3 regions of the Heliomicrobium sulfidophilum genome follow, and region 2 is predicted to be linked to each of the others. Evidence: riboswitches for the same ligand, from Rfam matches in the RefSeq annotation. Region 2 holds a riboswitch; each other region holds the start of a gene.
What was found. A riboswitch is a leader RNA that binds a small molecule or an ion and turns the genes downstream of it on or off. The one in region 2 is predicted to bind cobalamin.
Positions count from the first base shown of each region.

Region 1: linked by a shared signal. The riboswitch ahead of AC0CW1_RS14340 (AIR synthase related protein) and the one ahead of AC0CW1_RS15835 (uroporphyrinogen decarboxylase/cobalamine-independent methonine synthase family protein) in region 2 are both predicted to bind cobalamin.
Region 3: linked by a shared signal. The riboswitch ahead of cbiD (cobalt-precorrin-5B (C(1))-methyltransferase CbiD) and the one ahead of AC0CW1_RS15835 (uroporphyrinogen decarboxylase/cobalamine-independent methonine synthase family protein) in region 2 are both predicted to bind cobalamin.

Region 1 covers NZ_JBVTZZ010000005.1:1,823,879-1,828,842, reverse strand. Annotated here, with positions in the region: gene AC0CW1_RS14350 (DMT family transporter) at 1-602, opposite strand, end outside; gene AC0CW1_RS14345 (ECF transporter S component) at 793-1,305, opposite strand; gene AC0CW1_RS14340 (AIR synthase related protein) at 1,385-2,137, opposite strand; cobalamin riboswitch at 2,248-2,423, opposite strand; gene AC0CW1_RS14335 (stalk domain-containing protein) at 2,493-3,008, opposite strand; gene AC0CW1_RS14330 (MarR family transcriptional regulator) at 3,146-3,568, opposite strand; gene AC0CW1_RS14325 (efflux RND transporter periplasmic adaptor subunit) at 3,732-4,931, shown strand; gene AC0CW1_RS14320 (efflux RND transporter permease subunit) at 4,935-4,964, shown strand, end outside.
Region 2 covers NZ_JBVTZZ010000005.1:2,144,537-2,149,500, forward strand. Annotated here, with positions in the region: gene AC0CW1_RS15830 (putative DNA modification/repair radical SAM protein) at 16-1,317, shown strand; cobalamin riboswitch at 1,397-1,582, shown strand; cobalamin riboswitch at 1,752-1,941, shown strand; gene AC0CW1_RS15835 (uroporphyrinogen decarboxylase/cobalamine-independent methonine synthase family protein) at 2,076-3,143, shown strand; gene AC0CW1_RS15840 (adenosylcobinamide amidohydrolase) at 3,143-3,892, shown strand; gene AC0CW1_RS15845 (S-layer homology domain-containing protein) at 3,956-4,964, shown strand, end outside.
Region 3 covers NZ_JBVTZZ010000004.1:353,744-358,707, forward strand. Annotated here, with positions in the region: gene AC0CW1_RS03295 (LL-diaminopimelate aminotransferase) at 108-1,289, shown strand; gene AC0CW1_RS03300 (hypothetical protein) at 1,391-1,666, shown strand; cobalamin riboswitch at 1,680-1,851, shown strand; gene cbiD (cobalt-precorrin-5B (C(1))-methyltransferase CbiD) at 1,944-3,242, shown strand; gene cbiE (precorrin-6y C5,15-methyltransferase (decarboxylating) subunit CbiE) at 3,155-4,420, shown strand; gene cobI (precorrin-2 C(20)-methyltransferase) at 4,421-4,964, shown strand, end outside.

The DNA of each region.
Region 1 (4,964 bases), 320 kb from region 2:
CAATCGAGCAGGCCCATGGGCAGCAAGAGGAGTGCGCCGATGGCGAAGGAGTAGCCCGTCGCAGCCAGCACAGGGACCTCTTGGGCCACCTTGCGTCCGGCGATGGTGTACAGCGCCCAGAGCGCCGTCGCCAACAAGACAAGCAGGTCGCCGGGATTAAAGGACAGTTGAGCCAACTGTTCCCACGAACCATGGGCCGCTACGACAGCGATGCCTACCACCGACAAGATGATACCGGCAGCCTGATTGCGCTGAATCTTCTCCCGATCGATGAGAAAGACGAGCATGGCCGTCACCATCGGGCTCAGCGAATTGATCAATGTGGCGTTTACCGATGTGGTGTAGCGCAAACCGAGATAGAGGACCGTGTTGAAGAGGCATACCCCGGCCACCGCCATCAAGCCGATCCAGCCCCAGGAACGCCGGGAGATCTTCCGGGCAGGGTATGTGCGAAGCGCCAGGGGCAGCATGATCAGCGCGGCGATGGTGAAGCGGATGCTCGATAAGGCGAAGGCCGGGATGGCGACGACGAGGAGGCGCCCCATGACGAAATTCGTGGCCCAGATGAGCGGCGTCAAGATCAGCTTATAAAACGGATTCAATGGTTCGACTGCACTGCCTTCCTATTATGGATTGCCACGTTGCTTCATTCTTTTTGTATGATTTTATCATACCACAATCACGGTAATCGGGCGAAGTTCTTGCAGGAAAAGAAAAGACCGCAGTCCTTGACAACTGCGGTTAATGTTGGCGTTGAAGATATGATTGATTCGTAAGGAGGATCCTCCGTCGTTACATGAACCTTCCCTTCGCCCCTCGGTAGGCGACTGCAGCTAAGCCCACGTTAACGGCAGAACCGGTAACCAGGAACGGCATGACAGCCGCCACAGCGCCCCAGCCGCCCATAAGCAGCATGGTCAATGACGAGACAACACCGTTGAGAAATACGCCGACGACGAAGGCCGCCGTCAAGCCAAAGCGATCATTCATCACATAAAAGACATAAGCCCACAAGGCCATCTGCACCGCGATGAAGAGATGGATGGGCAGAGTCAGGGGAAAGCCGACCACCATGGCGGTGAGCAGGTGACCGAGAGTGATGACGATCATCCCTCCCGTGGCGCCGAGGGCCAGGGCGGCGAAAAACCCGGGAAAGGAATCGAGCCCGATCGTACCGACCGGGCTGGGGATTTTGATCATCGCCCCGACGGCGCTCAAGGCGATGAGTACGCCCATCAAAGCGATTCCACGGACGCTTTTCCAGGACGCATGCGTTTCATTATAATGCATCTGCATGTTGCTCATGAGACAGACCTTCTTTCCATTTTTGTTGAAGAACCTGAACAAATGCTGGCAATCCTGCCGTCGTCCTCAGTGGCACCCATCATCCGCCTCTCTCCGCCAATTTGCCAAGATAATGAATGGGCGCTCCGGCGACCGTCAGGGGCTCCCTCTCGGCGGTAAAGACCAGGCAAGTTGACGGACCCGCCGACTTGTCAAGATCCAAGCCGGTATCCATCTGCCAGTCGCGGATCCGGCAACCGGCGTTTGCAGCCAGGTTTTCCGCCTCTACCCGGATCCCTCTTGAGCCGACAGGGACGACTTCTCGGACACCGGGCTGAGTCAGCAGCGCCCGCACATGTCCGGCCCGGGCGATCGCCTTCCCGTCCTCCGTCACTACCTCAGCCCCCACCTTGGGCCAGCCCAAGCAGTACACTTTATCGCCAGGCCGGGAAGCGCCCACACGCAACCCTGCTTTTTCGACGGCGCCCACGACGGTGATCCCGACACCGGTCTGCCGGGTGGGTATGTTTTTTTCGGTGCTGATGACCATGGGCAGGTCACGCTTTCCAATGGCCGCCAGTTCGTCGCGGACGCCTGCAATCACCTCTCCGCTCGTCGGATAGGGCTCGTTGGCGATGGCGACTGTCAGCGCCACCGGTTCTGCGCCGATGGCGAGCACCTCCATCAGGGCCACGCGGGTGGTAAAGATCCCGACGATGTAAGGCGGGACCTGGACAACATCGAGTTCCTTGCCGCCGATGGCGCCGCAGGAGTCGCAGGCGACCACGAGGCACTGCTCCTTCGCCAGGAAGACGACTTCCACATCACGCCCCTGGTAACCCAAGGATTTCACCTCCTTGCGCTTCTTACGATTAAGATTCCTCCGGAGAAAAGAAAAAGTTCACAGCTTCTTCGCTGTTGCCGAGGCAACAACAAAGAAACCATGAACTTTGCCATCATTCATGAACGGTAATGTTACAGGCAGGTCTCCTGACTCCGAATCATCGCCACTGCGCGCCTTCCCGGTTTTCCCAGTGGCATCCTGCGCAGGGCTCCTCGTTACAGTGGCGGGACCGTCCGGGACTTTCACCCGATTCCCTATTCTCCCCCGGAGGGGCACCTGAAACATCGCACTGAACTTTGATTGTATTATAAGGGACAATCTCTATCGTTTCAATCGGCGCGCCCCCGGTTTCTTTCGCGCTAACCTACTTTCTAGTCGAAAGGTATTCGGCCATGATCCTCTTTTCGATATCTGACAGCGTTACGGCCGCCGGCATCGTCGCTTGGAGATTCTCTTGAACGGGGTTACTTAAGATACGATAGATTTTCTCTTGATCGTACTTCGATCCGATGCTTCCCAGGTTGGGGCCAATCTCCAGGCTGCCTTCCGTCCCGAATTTATGGCAGGCAATGCATGCGCCCTTGCCGTCAAAAAGCTGTTTCCCGATGCGAACGATTTGTGTATTCACATCTGTTACAGAATGGATGAAGACGGCGTTGCTCGCCTCATCCCATCGGGCGATCGCTCCCAACGATTCTGCCAGCGACCCCACCGGAACATAGATACGATCTTCCATGACTAACGGTGCCCCACTGAGACTGTCGGTGATGTCTCGGTCATTGACGAAAATGCGCACCATGGCGTTTCCCCAGGCGCTCGACTGAAGTCCCAACAGGATCAGAAGTGTGGCTGTCAGCAGGATGGCCAATCTTTTTTTCATGTGCTCTGCTCCTTTGTTTTCGTGATAAAAACCAAAGCTCCCTTGGTTAATATTACCACGAAATATACTTTAAGCCTAGCACATTCTGCAATCAGCCCGACTTCTGCTCCCGCTTCTTCCTCGATGGATGTTGCGCGTCATCGTCCAACGGGCTTCAGTACACTGTTCATCTTCTCGAACCCTCCGACCACCTGCGCCAGATCTGCGCTGGAGAGTTCCCTCAGTTGCCCCTTCAACCGTTCAAAGCGGGCCTCCTGGATCGCCTGGATCGTCTGCGAACCCTGATCGGTCAGCGAGACCATGACGACGCGCCGGTCCTTATCCGACCGCTCTCGCGTAATCAAGCCCATACCGGCCAGTTTGTCCATCATGCCGGTGACGGCGCCGGAGGTGATGCCGATCTGGTCGGCGATATCGGTCGCTTTGCAAGTCCCCGACTTCCATAATATATACAAAAGAAAGATCTGCCCCTCTCCCAGGTTGCGCTCCGGGCCGATATCTTGGACGGCGCATTTCACATTGTAGAAAAAGACCTCCAACAGGTCCTTGATCGCGTTCAACTGTTGTTCCTTAACCGCTTCTTCCCTTGACAGTTCTTGTCCTCTCCCTTACGATGATAACGTCTTAGTCGCTAAACATTTTAGCATCTAAGATAAATATTAGGCTGGTTGAGACCGGCTGTCAATGAAAGCATCATTTGCATTTGGCAGAGGAGGATTTTCGGTGAAGAAACAAATCGGCGTCGGCCTGCTCGCCGTCACCCTGCTGGCTGCGGGGACAGGCTGCGGTAAAACGCCTGAGCCGTCAGCCCAGGAAGCGACAACCCAGGCGGTGACCGTCGCCAAGGCGGAACGGGCCGACCTGTCGAACGTGCTGACCTTTAGCGGCGCTCTAGCGGCGAAAGAGGAATTGAAGCTGGTCCCGAAGGGACAGGGCAAGGTGGCACGCATCAACGCCGAAGTGGGGCAGCGGGTCAACGCCGGCGATATCCTGCTGGAACTGGATAACGCCGACATTGCAGCCCGTTTGGATGCGGCTAACGCCGGTGTCGACGTGAACAAAGCCAGCCTGGAACGAGCGCGCCTGCAATTGGACATGGACAAGATCGCCTTTGATGACGCACAACGGCACTTTGACCGGGTAAAAGCGCTCTTCGATGCGGGCGCATCAGCGAAGTCCGACTTTGATTCCGCAAAGAGCGCCCTGGACACGGCGGCGAAGCGGGTCGCCTCTGACGAGGTCTCCGTCGCGTCTGCCCAAGCGCTGCTGAACCAAAGCCTGGCCCAGGTCCGTCAGACCCAGGTGGACCTGGAAAACGCCGTCCTCCGTTCGCCCATCTCCGGCCTCGTCTCGGCCCGGAACGTGAACGTGGGCGAGTACGTCTCCAATACGGAGCCAGCCTTTACGGTCGTCCACATCGACACCGTCGAGGTGAAGGCGGACCTGACGGAGAGTGACGTCAACGCTGTCCGGCCTGGCCAGGAGGTCGATGTGAAGGTGGCTGCCGCCAGCGAACAGCCCTTCAAGGGACGCATCGCCAAGGTGAGCCCCGCCGCCGATGAAAAGGCGAAGACCTTCCCCGTCTGGATTGCTGTCGACAACAAGGACTACATATTGAAGCCCGGCATGTTCGCCGAGTTCCAACTCCCCACGGCCCATAAAACGAATGTCCTGACGGCGCCAGCAGAAGCGATCGTCGTGCGCAACGGCGCGCCCATCCTCTTCGTCATCGCCGACGGCAAGGCGATCGAACGCAAAGTCAAGACCGGCTTCTCCGACGGAAAACGGACGGAGATCGTCGAGGGGCTCAAAGACGGCGACATGATCGCCACCGGCGGCCAAATGTCCTTGGCCGATGGAACACCGGTCTCCGTGAAAGAGGCGCAACCGGCGGGCGCCCCAACCGAAAAAGGACAGGTGTAACGGATGAACCTCACACAATTCGCCGTCAAGCGA
Region 2 (4,964 bases):
CAGGCGATGATTGAAATGGACTTGAGCGAAAAGCTGAAAATCTTATCGACGGCGGCCAAATACGATGTCTCCTGTTCCTCCAGCGGCAGCAACCGGGGGAGGAAGGCCGGCGCCATCGGCAGCACCGCTGCTTCCGGCATCTGTCATAGCTGGTCCGACGACGGCCGCTGCATCTCCCTGCTCAAGGTCCTCTTCTCCAACGTCTGCTGCTATGATTGCTCCTTCTGCGTCAACCGCGTTTCCAACGACGTCCCCCGGGCCTCCTTCACCCCTGACGAGCTGGCCGACCTGACGATCAACTTTTACCGCCGCAACTACATCGAAGGGCTCTTTCTCAGTTCCGCCATCGAGAAGGGACCGGACCATACGATGGAACAACTGGTGCAGACCGTCCGCAAGTTGCGCACCGAATACCGTTTCAACGGATACATCCACCTCAAAGCGATCCCAGGGGCTGACAGCCGCCTCATCGCCGAGGCGGGCGCCCTCGTCGACCGGATGAGCGTCAACATCGAGCTGCCCACCAGTGAGGGCTTGCGCCGCCTCGCCCCCCAGAAGAAGAAGGAGAACATCCTCCGGCCGATGGGGCAGATCACCGGCGCCATCGCGCAAAACCGGGAGGAGCGGCGGCAGTTTCGCCGGACGCCCGCCTTCGTCCCCGCCGGACAGAGCACCCAATTGATTATCGGGGCCACGCCCGAATCGGACCGGCAGATCTTCACCCTCGCTGAGGGCCTCTACCGCAAATTCCAACTGAAGCGCGTCTACTACTCGGCCTATGTGCCTGTGAGCGGCGACCCGCGCCTGCCGGCTTTGCCGGCGCCGCCGCTCTTGCGCGAACACCGGCTCTACCAGGCCGACTGGCTGCTGCGTTTTTATGACTTTCAAGCCGATGAGATCGTCGACGCCGACAACCCCAACCTGGACCTGGAACTGGACCCAAAGACAGGCTGGGCGCTGCGCCACCTCGGCTTTTTCCCCGTCGAGATCAACCGCGCCGACTACCGCACCCTCCTGCGGGTGCCCGGCATCGGCGTCAAGTCGGCCAAGCGCATCCTCGCCGCCCGGCGGGTAGGGCGGATCCACTTCGAGCACCTGGGCCGGATGGGCGTCGTCATGAAGCGGGCGCGCTACTTCATCACCTGCAACGGCTGCTACTACGGCGAGATCGGACCGGACGCGGCCAGCCTCCGCCAGCGGTTGATCATGCCGGAGCGGGGGATAGCGAAGGGGATGGCTGGCGGGGAACAGTTGACCTTGTTTGGGGAGCCGGCCCCCATCGAGGACCGTTGGTCGGTGGTGACGGGAGACTTATAAGGGAAGGAGTCGGCATACGAAAAAGTAAGCGCCCATGAAGGAATCGTATAGTTCGTCGCGAACATACTAACTCATAAACCGAATAGGTCTGGGAACAGGTCACCTGTCCGATGACAGGTGTGAAAAGGGAAGCCGGTGTGAAACCGGCGCGGTCCCGCCACTGTGAGAGGGAGGCCCCCGTGCCATGTCACTGGCGCTATGCCGGGAAGACGCGATGCGGCCCATGATCTCAAGCCAGGAGACCTGCCTGTTCTAAAACTGCCGGTGTACCTACGCGGATAGGGAGGTGGTCTGCTTTGCCGTTCATGCATTGCTTTGTGGGGATGCGTCACGGCCCAAGAGAACCATAACCTTAGCCGAAAGGCTGAGGTTTTTTGCGTTCGAAGGGCCGAGAAGGCATGTTTTCTGCTTCTTCCTCATAGGAAAGGAATAACAACTGCATCATGCGAACAGGTCGCCTGCCGAAGGGCAGGCGTGAAAAGGGAAGTCCGGTGCAAAACCGGCGCGGTCCCGCCACTGTAAGGGTGTGATGAGGCTCTTCCATGTCACTGGCAGCATGCTGCCGGGAAGACAGAGCCCCAGATGACCCCGAGCCAGGAGACCTGCCTGTTCGTGATCACCGATCGCACCTACGGAGGATAGGGAGGTGATGAATAGGAAAGGCGCATCTCATGGCGCTTGGCCATTTGTTCATCATTTCACCCCCAGTCGATCGGCTGGGGGTTTTTGCATGGCGACACAAAAAAGGAGGACACACCATGTTATACCCTGGCGTCACCACCGGAATCGGAAGTCTGCCTCACGGTGATGTAGAAAGCGCGATGGCGGTCATCCGCCAGTTCTGCCCAGAGATGCCCCATTGGCCCCAACTGCATTCAACGTATGCCGGGGACAGCCTTCTCGCTGCCGCGCTGTCGCCGTTGCAACGGGTAGGGTTGATCACAGGAAAAAGCAACGGCTATCCGGTGATCGACACAAAGTCCGATAGCTTCCCCGACGCCTTGGCCGCTTTTTATGAAGCCTACGAGAATGAGGCGGCCTGTTGGATCCATCTCCATGAAGAGTCTCCCTTTCATATCGACCTGGATAGTTACCTGGCCTTCAAATCCACGATTGCCGATGAACATCACCAGTGGACGGACGTGACCGCTCTCCAAGGTGAGATCCTCGGTCCGCTCACCCTCGCTTTGAATGTGGTTGATGGCAAAGGGCGCGCCGTCATTCATGAGCGTCTCCTCTGGGATGTGCTCTGCAAGAACTGTGCCATGAACGCCGCCTGGCAGGTCAAAGACCTGCGCAGAACCGAGCATCCCGTGCTGTTGATGATCGATGAGCCAGGGATGATCGGATTTGACGATAGTACTCAGGACTCCTTAACCGCCGAAGACCTGCAAAGAGGCTTGCAGGAAATCATCGTGGCCATCAAACGCATGGGTGGCCTGGCCGGCATCCATGTCTGCGGGTCTACCGATGGCGCCATCCTCTTTGCCAGCGGCGCAGATGTCGTCGGATTTGACGCCTATCGTTCCATCGATACCCTTACCGATCATATCCCGGAACTGATCGCTTTTCTCGAACGGGGCGGTTGGCTGGCCTGGGGAATCGTGCCGGTCACCGGCGCTTTTGCCCATGAAAGCGCCCTTTCCCTGACGCGGCGGCTCCACCAGCAGATCGACGAATTGACGCGCTTGGGCGTTCCAGAAGCGCTGCTCCTCCGGCAGACGGCGCTCACCCCGGCTTGCGGCGCGGGAAGTTTATCGGAGGAAGAGGCGGAAGCGATCTATGGACGGTTGCGCGAGGTGTCGACGCTCTGGGGCTGGTATTGATGACACCGCTTTCACCGGCGCCGGGAAGCTGGCTTCCCCTCCTCCCCGGATTGCGCGGCCGCCTCGAAAAAGAGTGCATCCTCATCGCCGCCGATGGGCCCTGGCGCTGTGTCAGTTCCGGCATCCTCGGCGGGGGGATCAGCGAAAGACGGTTTTTCGTCAACCGTCAGGTGCGCAAGGATTATGACGACCGCCAGCCACAACGCGAGTTGATCGCCTTTTTGTCGGACGCTTTTCCGGATTGTCCGATGGAGCAAACGACCGCCTTGATGACAGCCGCCTGGGTCTCCCAGGCGGCCTGGATGCAGAGCCGGTGCGGCGACGTTCACCTCTTTGTGGTCGTGACAGCCGGTGTCGGCAATGCCTGCGCCGCCGGTGTCACCCCTTGCTGGGAAGGGACGCCGGCGCCGGGGACGATCAACATCATGGCCTTTCTCGATCAGCGCCTCACCGACGGGGCGCTGATCAACGCCGTTCAGACGATCACAGAGGCGAAAAGCCGCGTCTTGCGGGAGTTAGGTGTTCGTTGCGCCCAGACCGGCGACTGGGCGACCGGAACGGGGACAGACGCTGTGGTGGTGGCCGCCCGAGCAGGCGGCTCGCCGCAAGCGTATGCGGGGCCAACGACACGGCTCGGCGCCTTGCTTGCTGTAACCGCCGGCGCAGCCATTCGACAGGCGGTTATGGCCTATTTGAGAGCGACAGGCCGCCGCGAGCCGGAGGCGAGGGAAGCCGAGGCAAGGACATAAAGGAGATTCAGGCGAGAACATAGATACGGGAGAATAAATAGATGAACGAGAGGATGGATGGTTTTGCACCCCTTCTATCGCGCTAACCGGCGCAGCCAGAAGACAACGGCGCTGGTGATGGTTTTTCTGCTCTTTTGGAGCTTTTGTTTTCCCCTTTTCACAGCCCAGGCGGCGTCAGAAGATCCGGCCGTCAAGGCGGGTCAGTTGGCTGGCAAGGCCGTCGATTTCATTCACAGCAAAGTGAATAACGGAGAAGCCGTTGACGGTTATACGGCGGCCGCGTTGCTTGCGGCAAAGGAGGATCTGGGCGCAGCCAAGTGGACGCCGCCCTATTCCCTATCGGTGAAAAAGCAGCAGATCGCCGAGTCGGATGCCCTCACGATCGGGCCTGAACTGGCAAGCAAAAACAACCTGATTACATACCTCTTGGCCAACCAGAATGGCGACGGCAGTTTTGGTCCCTTTGCCAACGAGTATGGGACCAAGGTCTGTCTGGAAGCCCTGGCTCGGATCAAAGACGATGTCCCGGAGGGCGCCTTAAAGGAACGGGTCAATGAAGCGATAGGCAAAGGGGTCGGCTTCCTGCGGACGCGCTTTGGCCAGAGCCATGAAAAATACTCGAACACCGGTTTTGCCACCTTTGACGCACGCTTCGTCTCCGCCTTGGCTCTGGCCGGCGAGGATCTGACAGGGGCCCAATGGCTGAGAGACGGCAAGACGCTGCGCGAGCAGGCCGTCGCCGATGCCGTTTACGCCGCCGACCATCCCGCAGAAAAGAGCGTCACCGAGTTGGCCAAGCACTTGGCGGCCTTGTATCAGCTAGCGCCGAGTGATGAAAAGATCAACGCGCTGGGCGGAGCCATCCGCAGCCAAGCGCAAACCGTCGGCGACAGCGTTTACTTTGGCGCATCCATCTACGAGGATGTCGCTGTGTTACAGGCGCTGGGGCAATGCAACCAACTGGGGGGCATTGATCCGGCCAAGGCCCTCAACTATGTCAACCAGTTCCGAGCCGCCCACAGTGACGAATGGGGAGCGCCGGCAGGGTTCGCCTACGGCAGTTACAGCCCGA
Region 3 (4,964 bases), on a different contig from region 2:
GTAGCTCTGGGAGACCTGGCAGCCTTTCCGACAGGGAAACCTTGAAACACCCCCGGGATGGGACTAGAATGAGAGATGAAGATTCTTTATCGGGGGAGATACATAGCATGTTTGAATGGAAACCGGCCCGCCGGATGGACAGCCTCTCGTCGGCCATGTTCTCGCGAATGGACGCGTTACGGCAAGAGGTGGAAGCTGGCGGCCTTGATGTGATCAACCTCAGCATCGGCAGCCCCGATCGCCCCCCAGCCCCCCATGTCCGGCAGGCGCTGATGGATGCGCTGGCGCGCGATGACGCCTACGGCTACGCTTTGACGGATGGATTGATCGAGTTCAAGCGTGCCGTCGCCGATTGGTACCAGGAACGGTTCGGCGTCACCTTAGACCCGAAGACAGAGGTCCTCTCGCTGATGGGTTCCCAGGATGGGCTCGGCCATCTCGGCTTGGCCTTGCTTGATCCCGGCGACATCGCTTTGGTCCCCGATCCGGGATACCCCATCTATACGGCGGGCGTCCTCCTCGCTGAAGGTGAGCCTTATCCGCTTCCACTGGAGCGGGAACAGAACTACCTGCCGGACCTGGATAGCATCCCGGAAGACATTCTTCGCCGGGCCAAGCTGATGATTCTGAATTACCCCAGCAACCCGGCGGCGGCCACGGCGGAGTTGGACTTTTTTACCCGCGTCGTCGAATTTGCCCGCCGCAACCGTATCATCGTCCTCCATGATATCGCCTATTCGGAACTGGCCTATGACGGCTACCGCCCGACAAGTTTCCTGCAAGCGCCAGGGGCGAAAGAGGTAGGCATCGAATTTCACTCTGTCTCTAAGTCCTACAACCTGGCCGGATGCCGCTTGGGCATGGCCGTCGGCAACGGCGAAGTCCTTGCTGTTCTGGCCAACCTGAAATCGAATATCGACTACGGCGTCTTCAAGGCGGTCCAATGGGCGGCTGTGGCGGCCTTGCGGGGGCCTCAGGAGATTGTCGAGGAAAATGCCAGGGCCTATCAGCGCCGACGTGATGTGCTCGTCGACGGCTTGGCCCGCATCGGCTGGCAGATGGATAAGCCGAAGGCCTCCATGTTTGTCTGGGCCCCGGTGCCTAAAAGGTTTGCCTCCTCCTACGCTTTCGCCGAGGAATTGCTGCGTGAAACGGGTGTCCTCGTCGTCCCGGGCAATGCTTTTGGCGAGCGGGGCGAAGGTTATGTGCGCATTGCCCTGGTTGTTTCTGAGGCGCGATTAGGTGAGGCCGTCGAAAGGATCGCCAGGCGGTATCGTTTCGAAGATTGATCGAAGTCTGTCTTGATGGTTGATCGAAGTCTCTCTTGTGGGATAGTTCGCCTGCCTTTGACATAAAATGGTGATAAGACACAGGCAGGAGGGCGGGACCCATGGGAGAAGGTATTCGCGAATCGCTGGAAGCGCTAAAGGATGAAGTGGACTACCTGCGCTCACGGCTGAATCAATTAAGACTCAGTCGCCGTGTGTTGATGGCCTTGTTGGAGACGGTGGACAGTGAACGGCGGGACGCCATCGCTCGCCTGGAGGCGGAAAATCGCCGCCTGCGCCGTTTGCGGCGAGGCGATGTCGAAAAAATCTCCCTGATCCGCAGTGACGACAGAAAAGTTCTTTGGATTTGCAGGAATGATTCAAAAGACGGCGAATAATTTTATGTATCACATTACGCATATTCGGGGCAGGCGTCACGTATGACGCAGGGAAGTCGGTGTGAATCCGACGCGGTGCCGCCACTGTGATGGGGAGGGCGCTTCTATAGCCACCGGGGAACCGGGAAGGCGAAGCGTGCCGATGAGCCTAAGCCAGGAGACCTGACTGCCCCCACCGCAAGAACCCGCGCGCTACGGGGGAGGTGACCGGACCGGGGAATGGTCATTTAATTCCTCAGGTTTTCATTTGTGTCAAATCCCACACCTTGCTGAGGGGGTGGGTTTTTTTTATGGGCGGGGAGAGTGGGAACAACTGCGAAAAGGCTATACGACGGGCTCCTGCGCCGCCGCTGCGGCCAAGGCGGCGACAGGGCTGATCTATGGAACCCTTGCCGAAGCATCCGATGATAGGACTGAGCTTCCCGCTGTTTCGAAGGGGAATGTATTTAATATGTTCCGCAAGGTGGATCGCTCCTTGCGAGCCGATCCATCTCAAGCGGATGAAACTTTCCTGCCCGATGACGAATTGCTGATGGTGGAGATCCCCTTGCCTCAAGGCGACCGGCTGATAGTCCGGGCAGAGCGGATCGACGACCATGAACCCTCAGTCATCGAGACTGGAAAAGTCACCTGCCAGGTGATCAAGGACGGCGGCGACGACCCTGACGCGACCCATGGCATGGCGATCCGTGTAACTGCATGGCCTGCCCCGGAAGGGATTCACATCGACGGGGGACTGGGTGTCGGACGGGTGACCAAACCGGGTTTGGCCGTTCCGGTGGGGGAAGCGGCCATCAACCCGACGCCGCGCGCCATGATCACCGACGCTGTCAAAGAAGCGCTTCCACCTGGCAAAGGGGTTCGCCTCATCGTCTGGGCGCCGGAAGGGGAGCGGGTTGGGCCATCCACATTGAACCCCCGCTTGGGCGTCGTCGGCGGCATCTCCATCTTGGGGACGACAGGCATCGTCAATCCCATGTCCGAAGAGGCCTTCAAACACAGCCTGGAACCGCAGATCGATGTGGCCTTGGCGGCCGGACACCGGACCCTTTTTCTGACGCCCGGCCATATGGGCCGGCGCGGTTTGGAGCAGCGGGGGGCGCCCGCTGACGCTATTGTGCTGATGAGCAACTTCGTCGGCCATATGCTGGACACCTGCGCCAAGAAGGGCGTTCAGGAGGTTCTCCTCTGGGGTCATGTGGGGAAGCTGGTCAAGGTGGCTGGCGGCATCTTTCACACCCACAGCCATGTCGCCGACGGGCGCAGAGAGATCATTGCCGCCCATGCAGCTCTCTGCGGATTGCCCTTGGAAATTGTCCGAGCGCTGTTGGAGGCCAACACGGCCGAAGCGACGGTGGAACTGCTCAAAGGGGCCCGACGTCTGGACTTGTTTCACCACCTGGCTGACGTGTCCGCCGAAAAAGCGGCACAACGCTTTGGAAGAACCGTTTCCGTCATATTCACCGATTTGAAGGGAGAACCGCTAGGGTGGAGTCGCCATGCAACGCTTCCGGGACTAGACCGGGATTTCCGGTCACCGTCGTCGGCATCGGTCCCGGCACAGAAGAATATTTGACACCGGCGGCGCTGCAAGCGGTCGAGGAAGCCGAATTGCTCGTCGGAGGTCCTCGGGCGCTGGCGCTCTTCGCCAGGTATGACAAACCTGGCAGGATCATCGACCGCCATCTCGATGATCTGATCGATTACATCGCGGCGGAACGTCTGTCCCGGCGCGTCGCTGTTCTCGTATCGGGCGATCCCGGCTATTACAGCCTCTTGCCTCGTCTGGTCCGTTCCCTTGGGGCCGACACGCTTAGGGTCATCCCGGGTCTGAGTTCCTTGCAGATGGCTTTCGCACGCCTCAAACTGCCCTGGCAGGAGGCTGCCTGGAAGAGCATGCATGGTCGACCTATGGGGGATGCCCTTGCTGCCCTGACCCATGCAGGGTGGGTTGCCTTCCTGACCGATCCGGACCATTCGCCCGAAGCGATCGCTGCTTACCTTGACGCACAAGGGGAGGGGGAACGGCGCGCCTTCGTGACGCGCAACCTCGGTTATAAAAATGAATCGGTTGAGGCTGGCACTGTACATACAATTGCACTCGCGAAAACAGGTGCATATCGACCGTCTCTTTTGATCGTACAGGGCGGCGTTGAGGCCAAATCGAACAGCAAACCGCCTGCCATCGGTTTGCCTGATGATGCCTTCGTCCGCGGCCAGGTCCCCATGACTAAGTCGGACATCCGGGCGCTCACGCTGGTCCGTGCCCAGGTCGGGCCAGGGGATATCGTCTGGGATGTGGGCGCCGGCACCGGTTCGATCAGCGTGGAAGCAGCCTTGCAGTCCCGAGGTGGAAAGGTTTTCGCCGTGGAGCGGGGCCAGGCCGGCTGCGATCTGATCGAAGCCAACGGCCGCAAGCATGGCGTGGACAATCTCGTTGCCGTGTTGGGCGAGGCGCCGGAGGCGCTGGCCGATCTGCCGGCGCCCGACGCGGTGATCGTCGGCGGCTCCGGCGGAAAACTGCCGGAGATCCTGGAGACCCTTTGGCGCCGCCTGAAGGCGGGCGGCCGGCTGGTCCTCAACGCCGTCACTGTCGAAACGGTCTTTACCGCTACCCAATGGCTGCGGGAAAAGGGGATCCCTTTTCAGGCCAGTCAGATCCAGGTGAACCGGTTGGAGCCGGCCGGTTCCGTTCACCTGTGGAAAAGTCAGAATCCTGTCACCATCATCTGGACCCGAAAGGAGAGTGGCTGAATGTTGGGCCGATTTTACGGCATCGGCGTCGGGCCGGGCGATCCGTCGCTCTTGACGCGGCGGGCCGTCGCCCTGTTGGAGACGACGCCGGTGATCTTTACGCCCCGTGGCAAGGGGGGCGGCGAGGGTGTGGCGCTGACCATCATCCGGGACATCCTGCCCGAGACCGCAGAGGTGGCGTCGCTGCACCTGCCCATGACCCAGGATGACCGCCTCCTCCGGGATGCCTGGAAGGAAGCGGCGCAACAGATTTACCAGGTGCTCGCTGCCGGGAAGGATGCGGCCTTCGTCACCATCGGCGACTGCCTGCTCTTTTCCACCTATGGCTACCTGTTAAAAGCGCTCCGGGAGATTGAACCGGCTGTATCTGTCGAGAGCGTCCCCGGCGTCACCTCTTTTTCCGCCAGCGCTTCCCGGCTCAACCTCCCTCTCGCCGAGGGAGAGGAGCCCTTGGTCGTCGTACCGGCTTTGCGTGACCCTGAGGAACTGCGTCCCTTGTTGCGGCAGTTTCCCAACCTTGTGCTGATGAAGGTGGCCTCCCGCT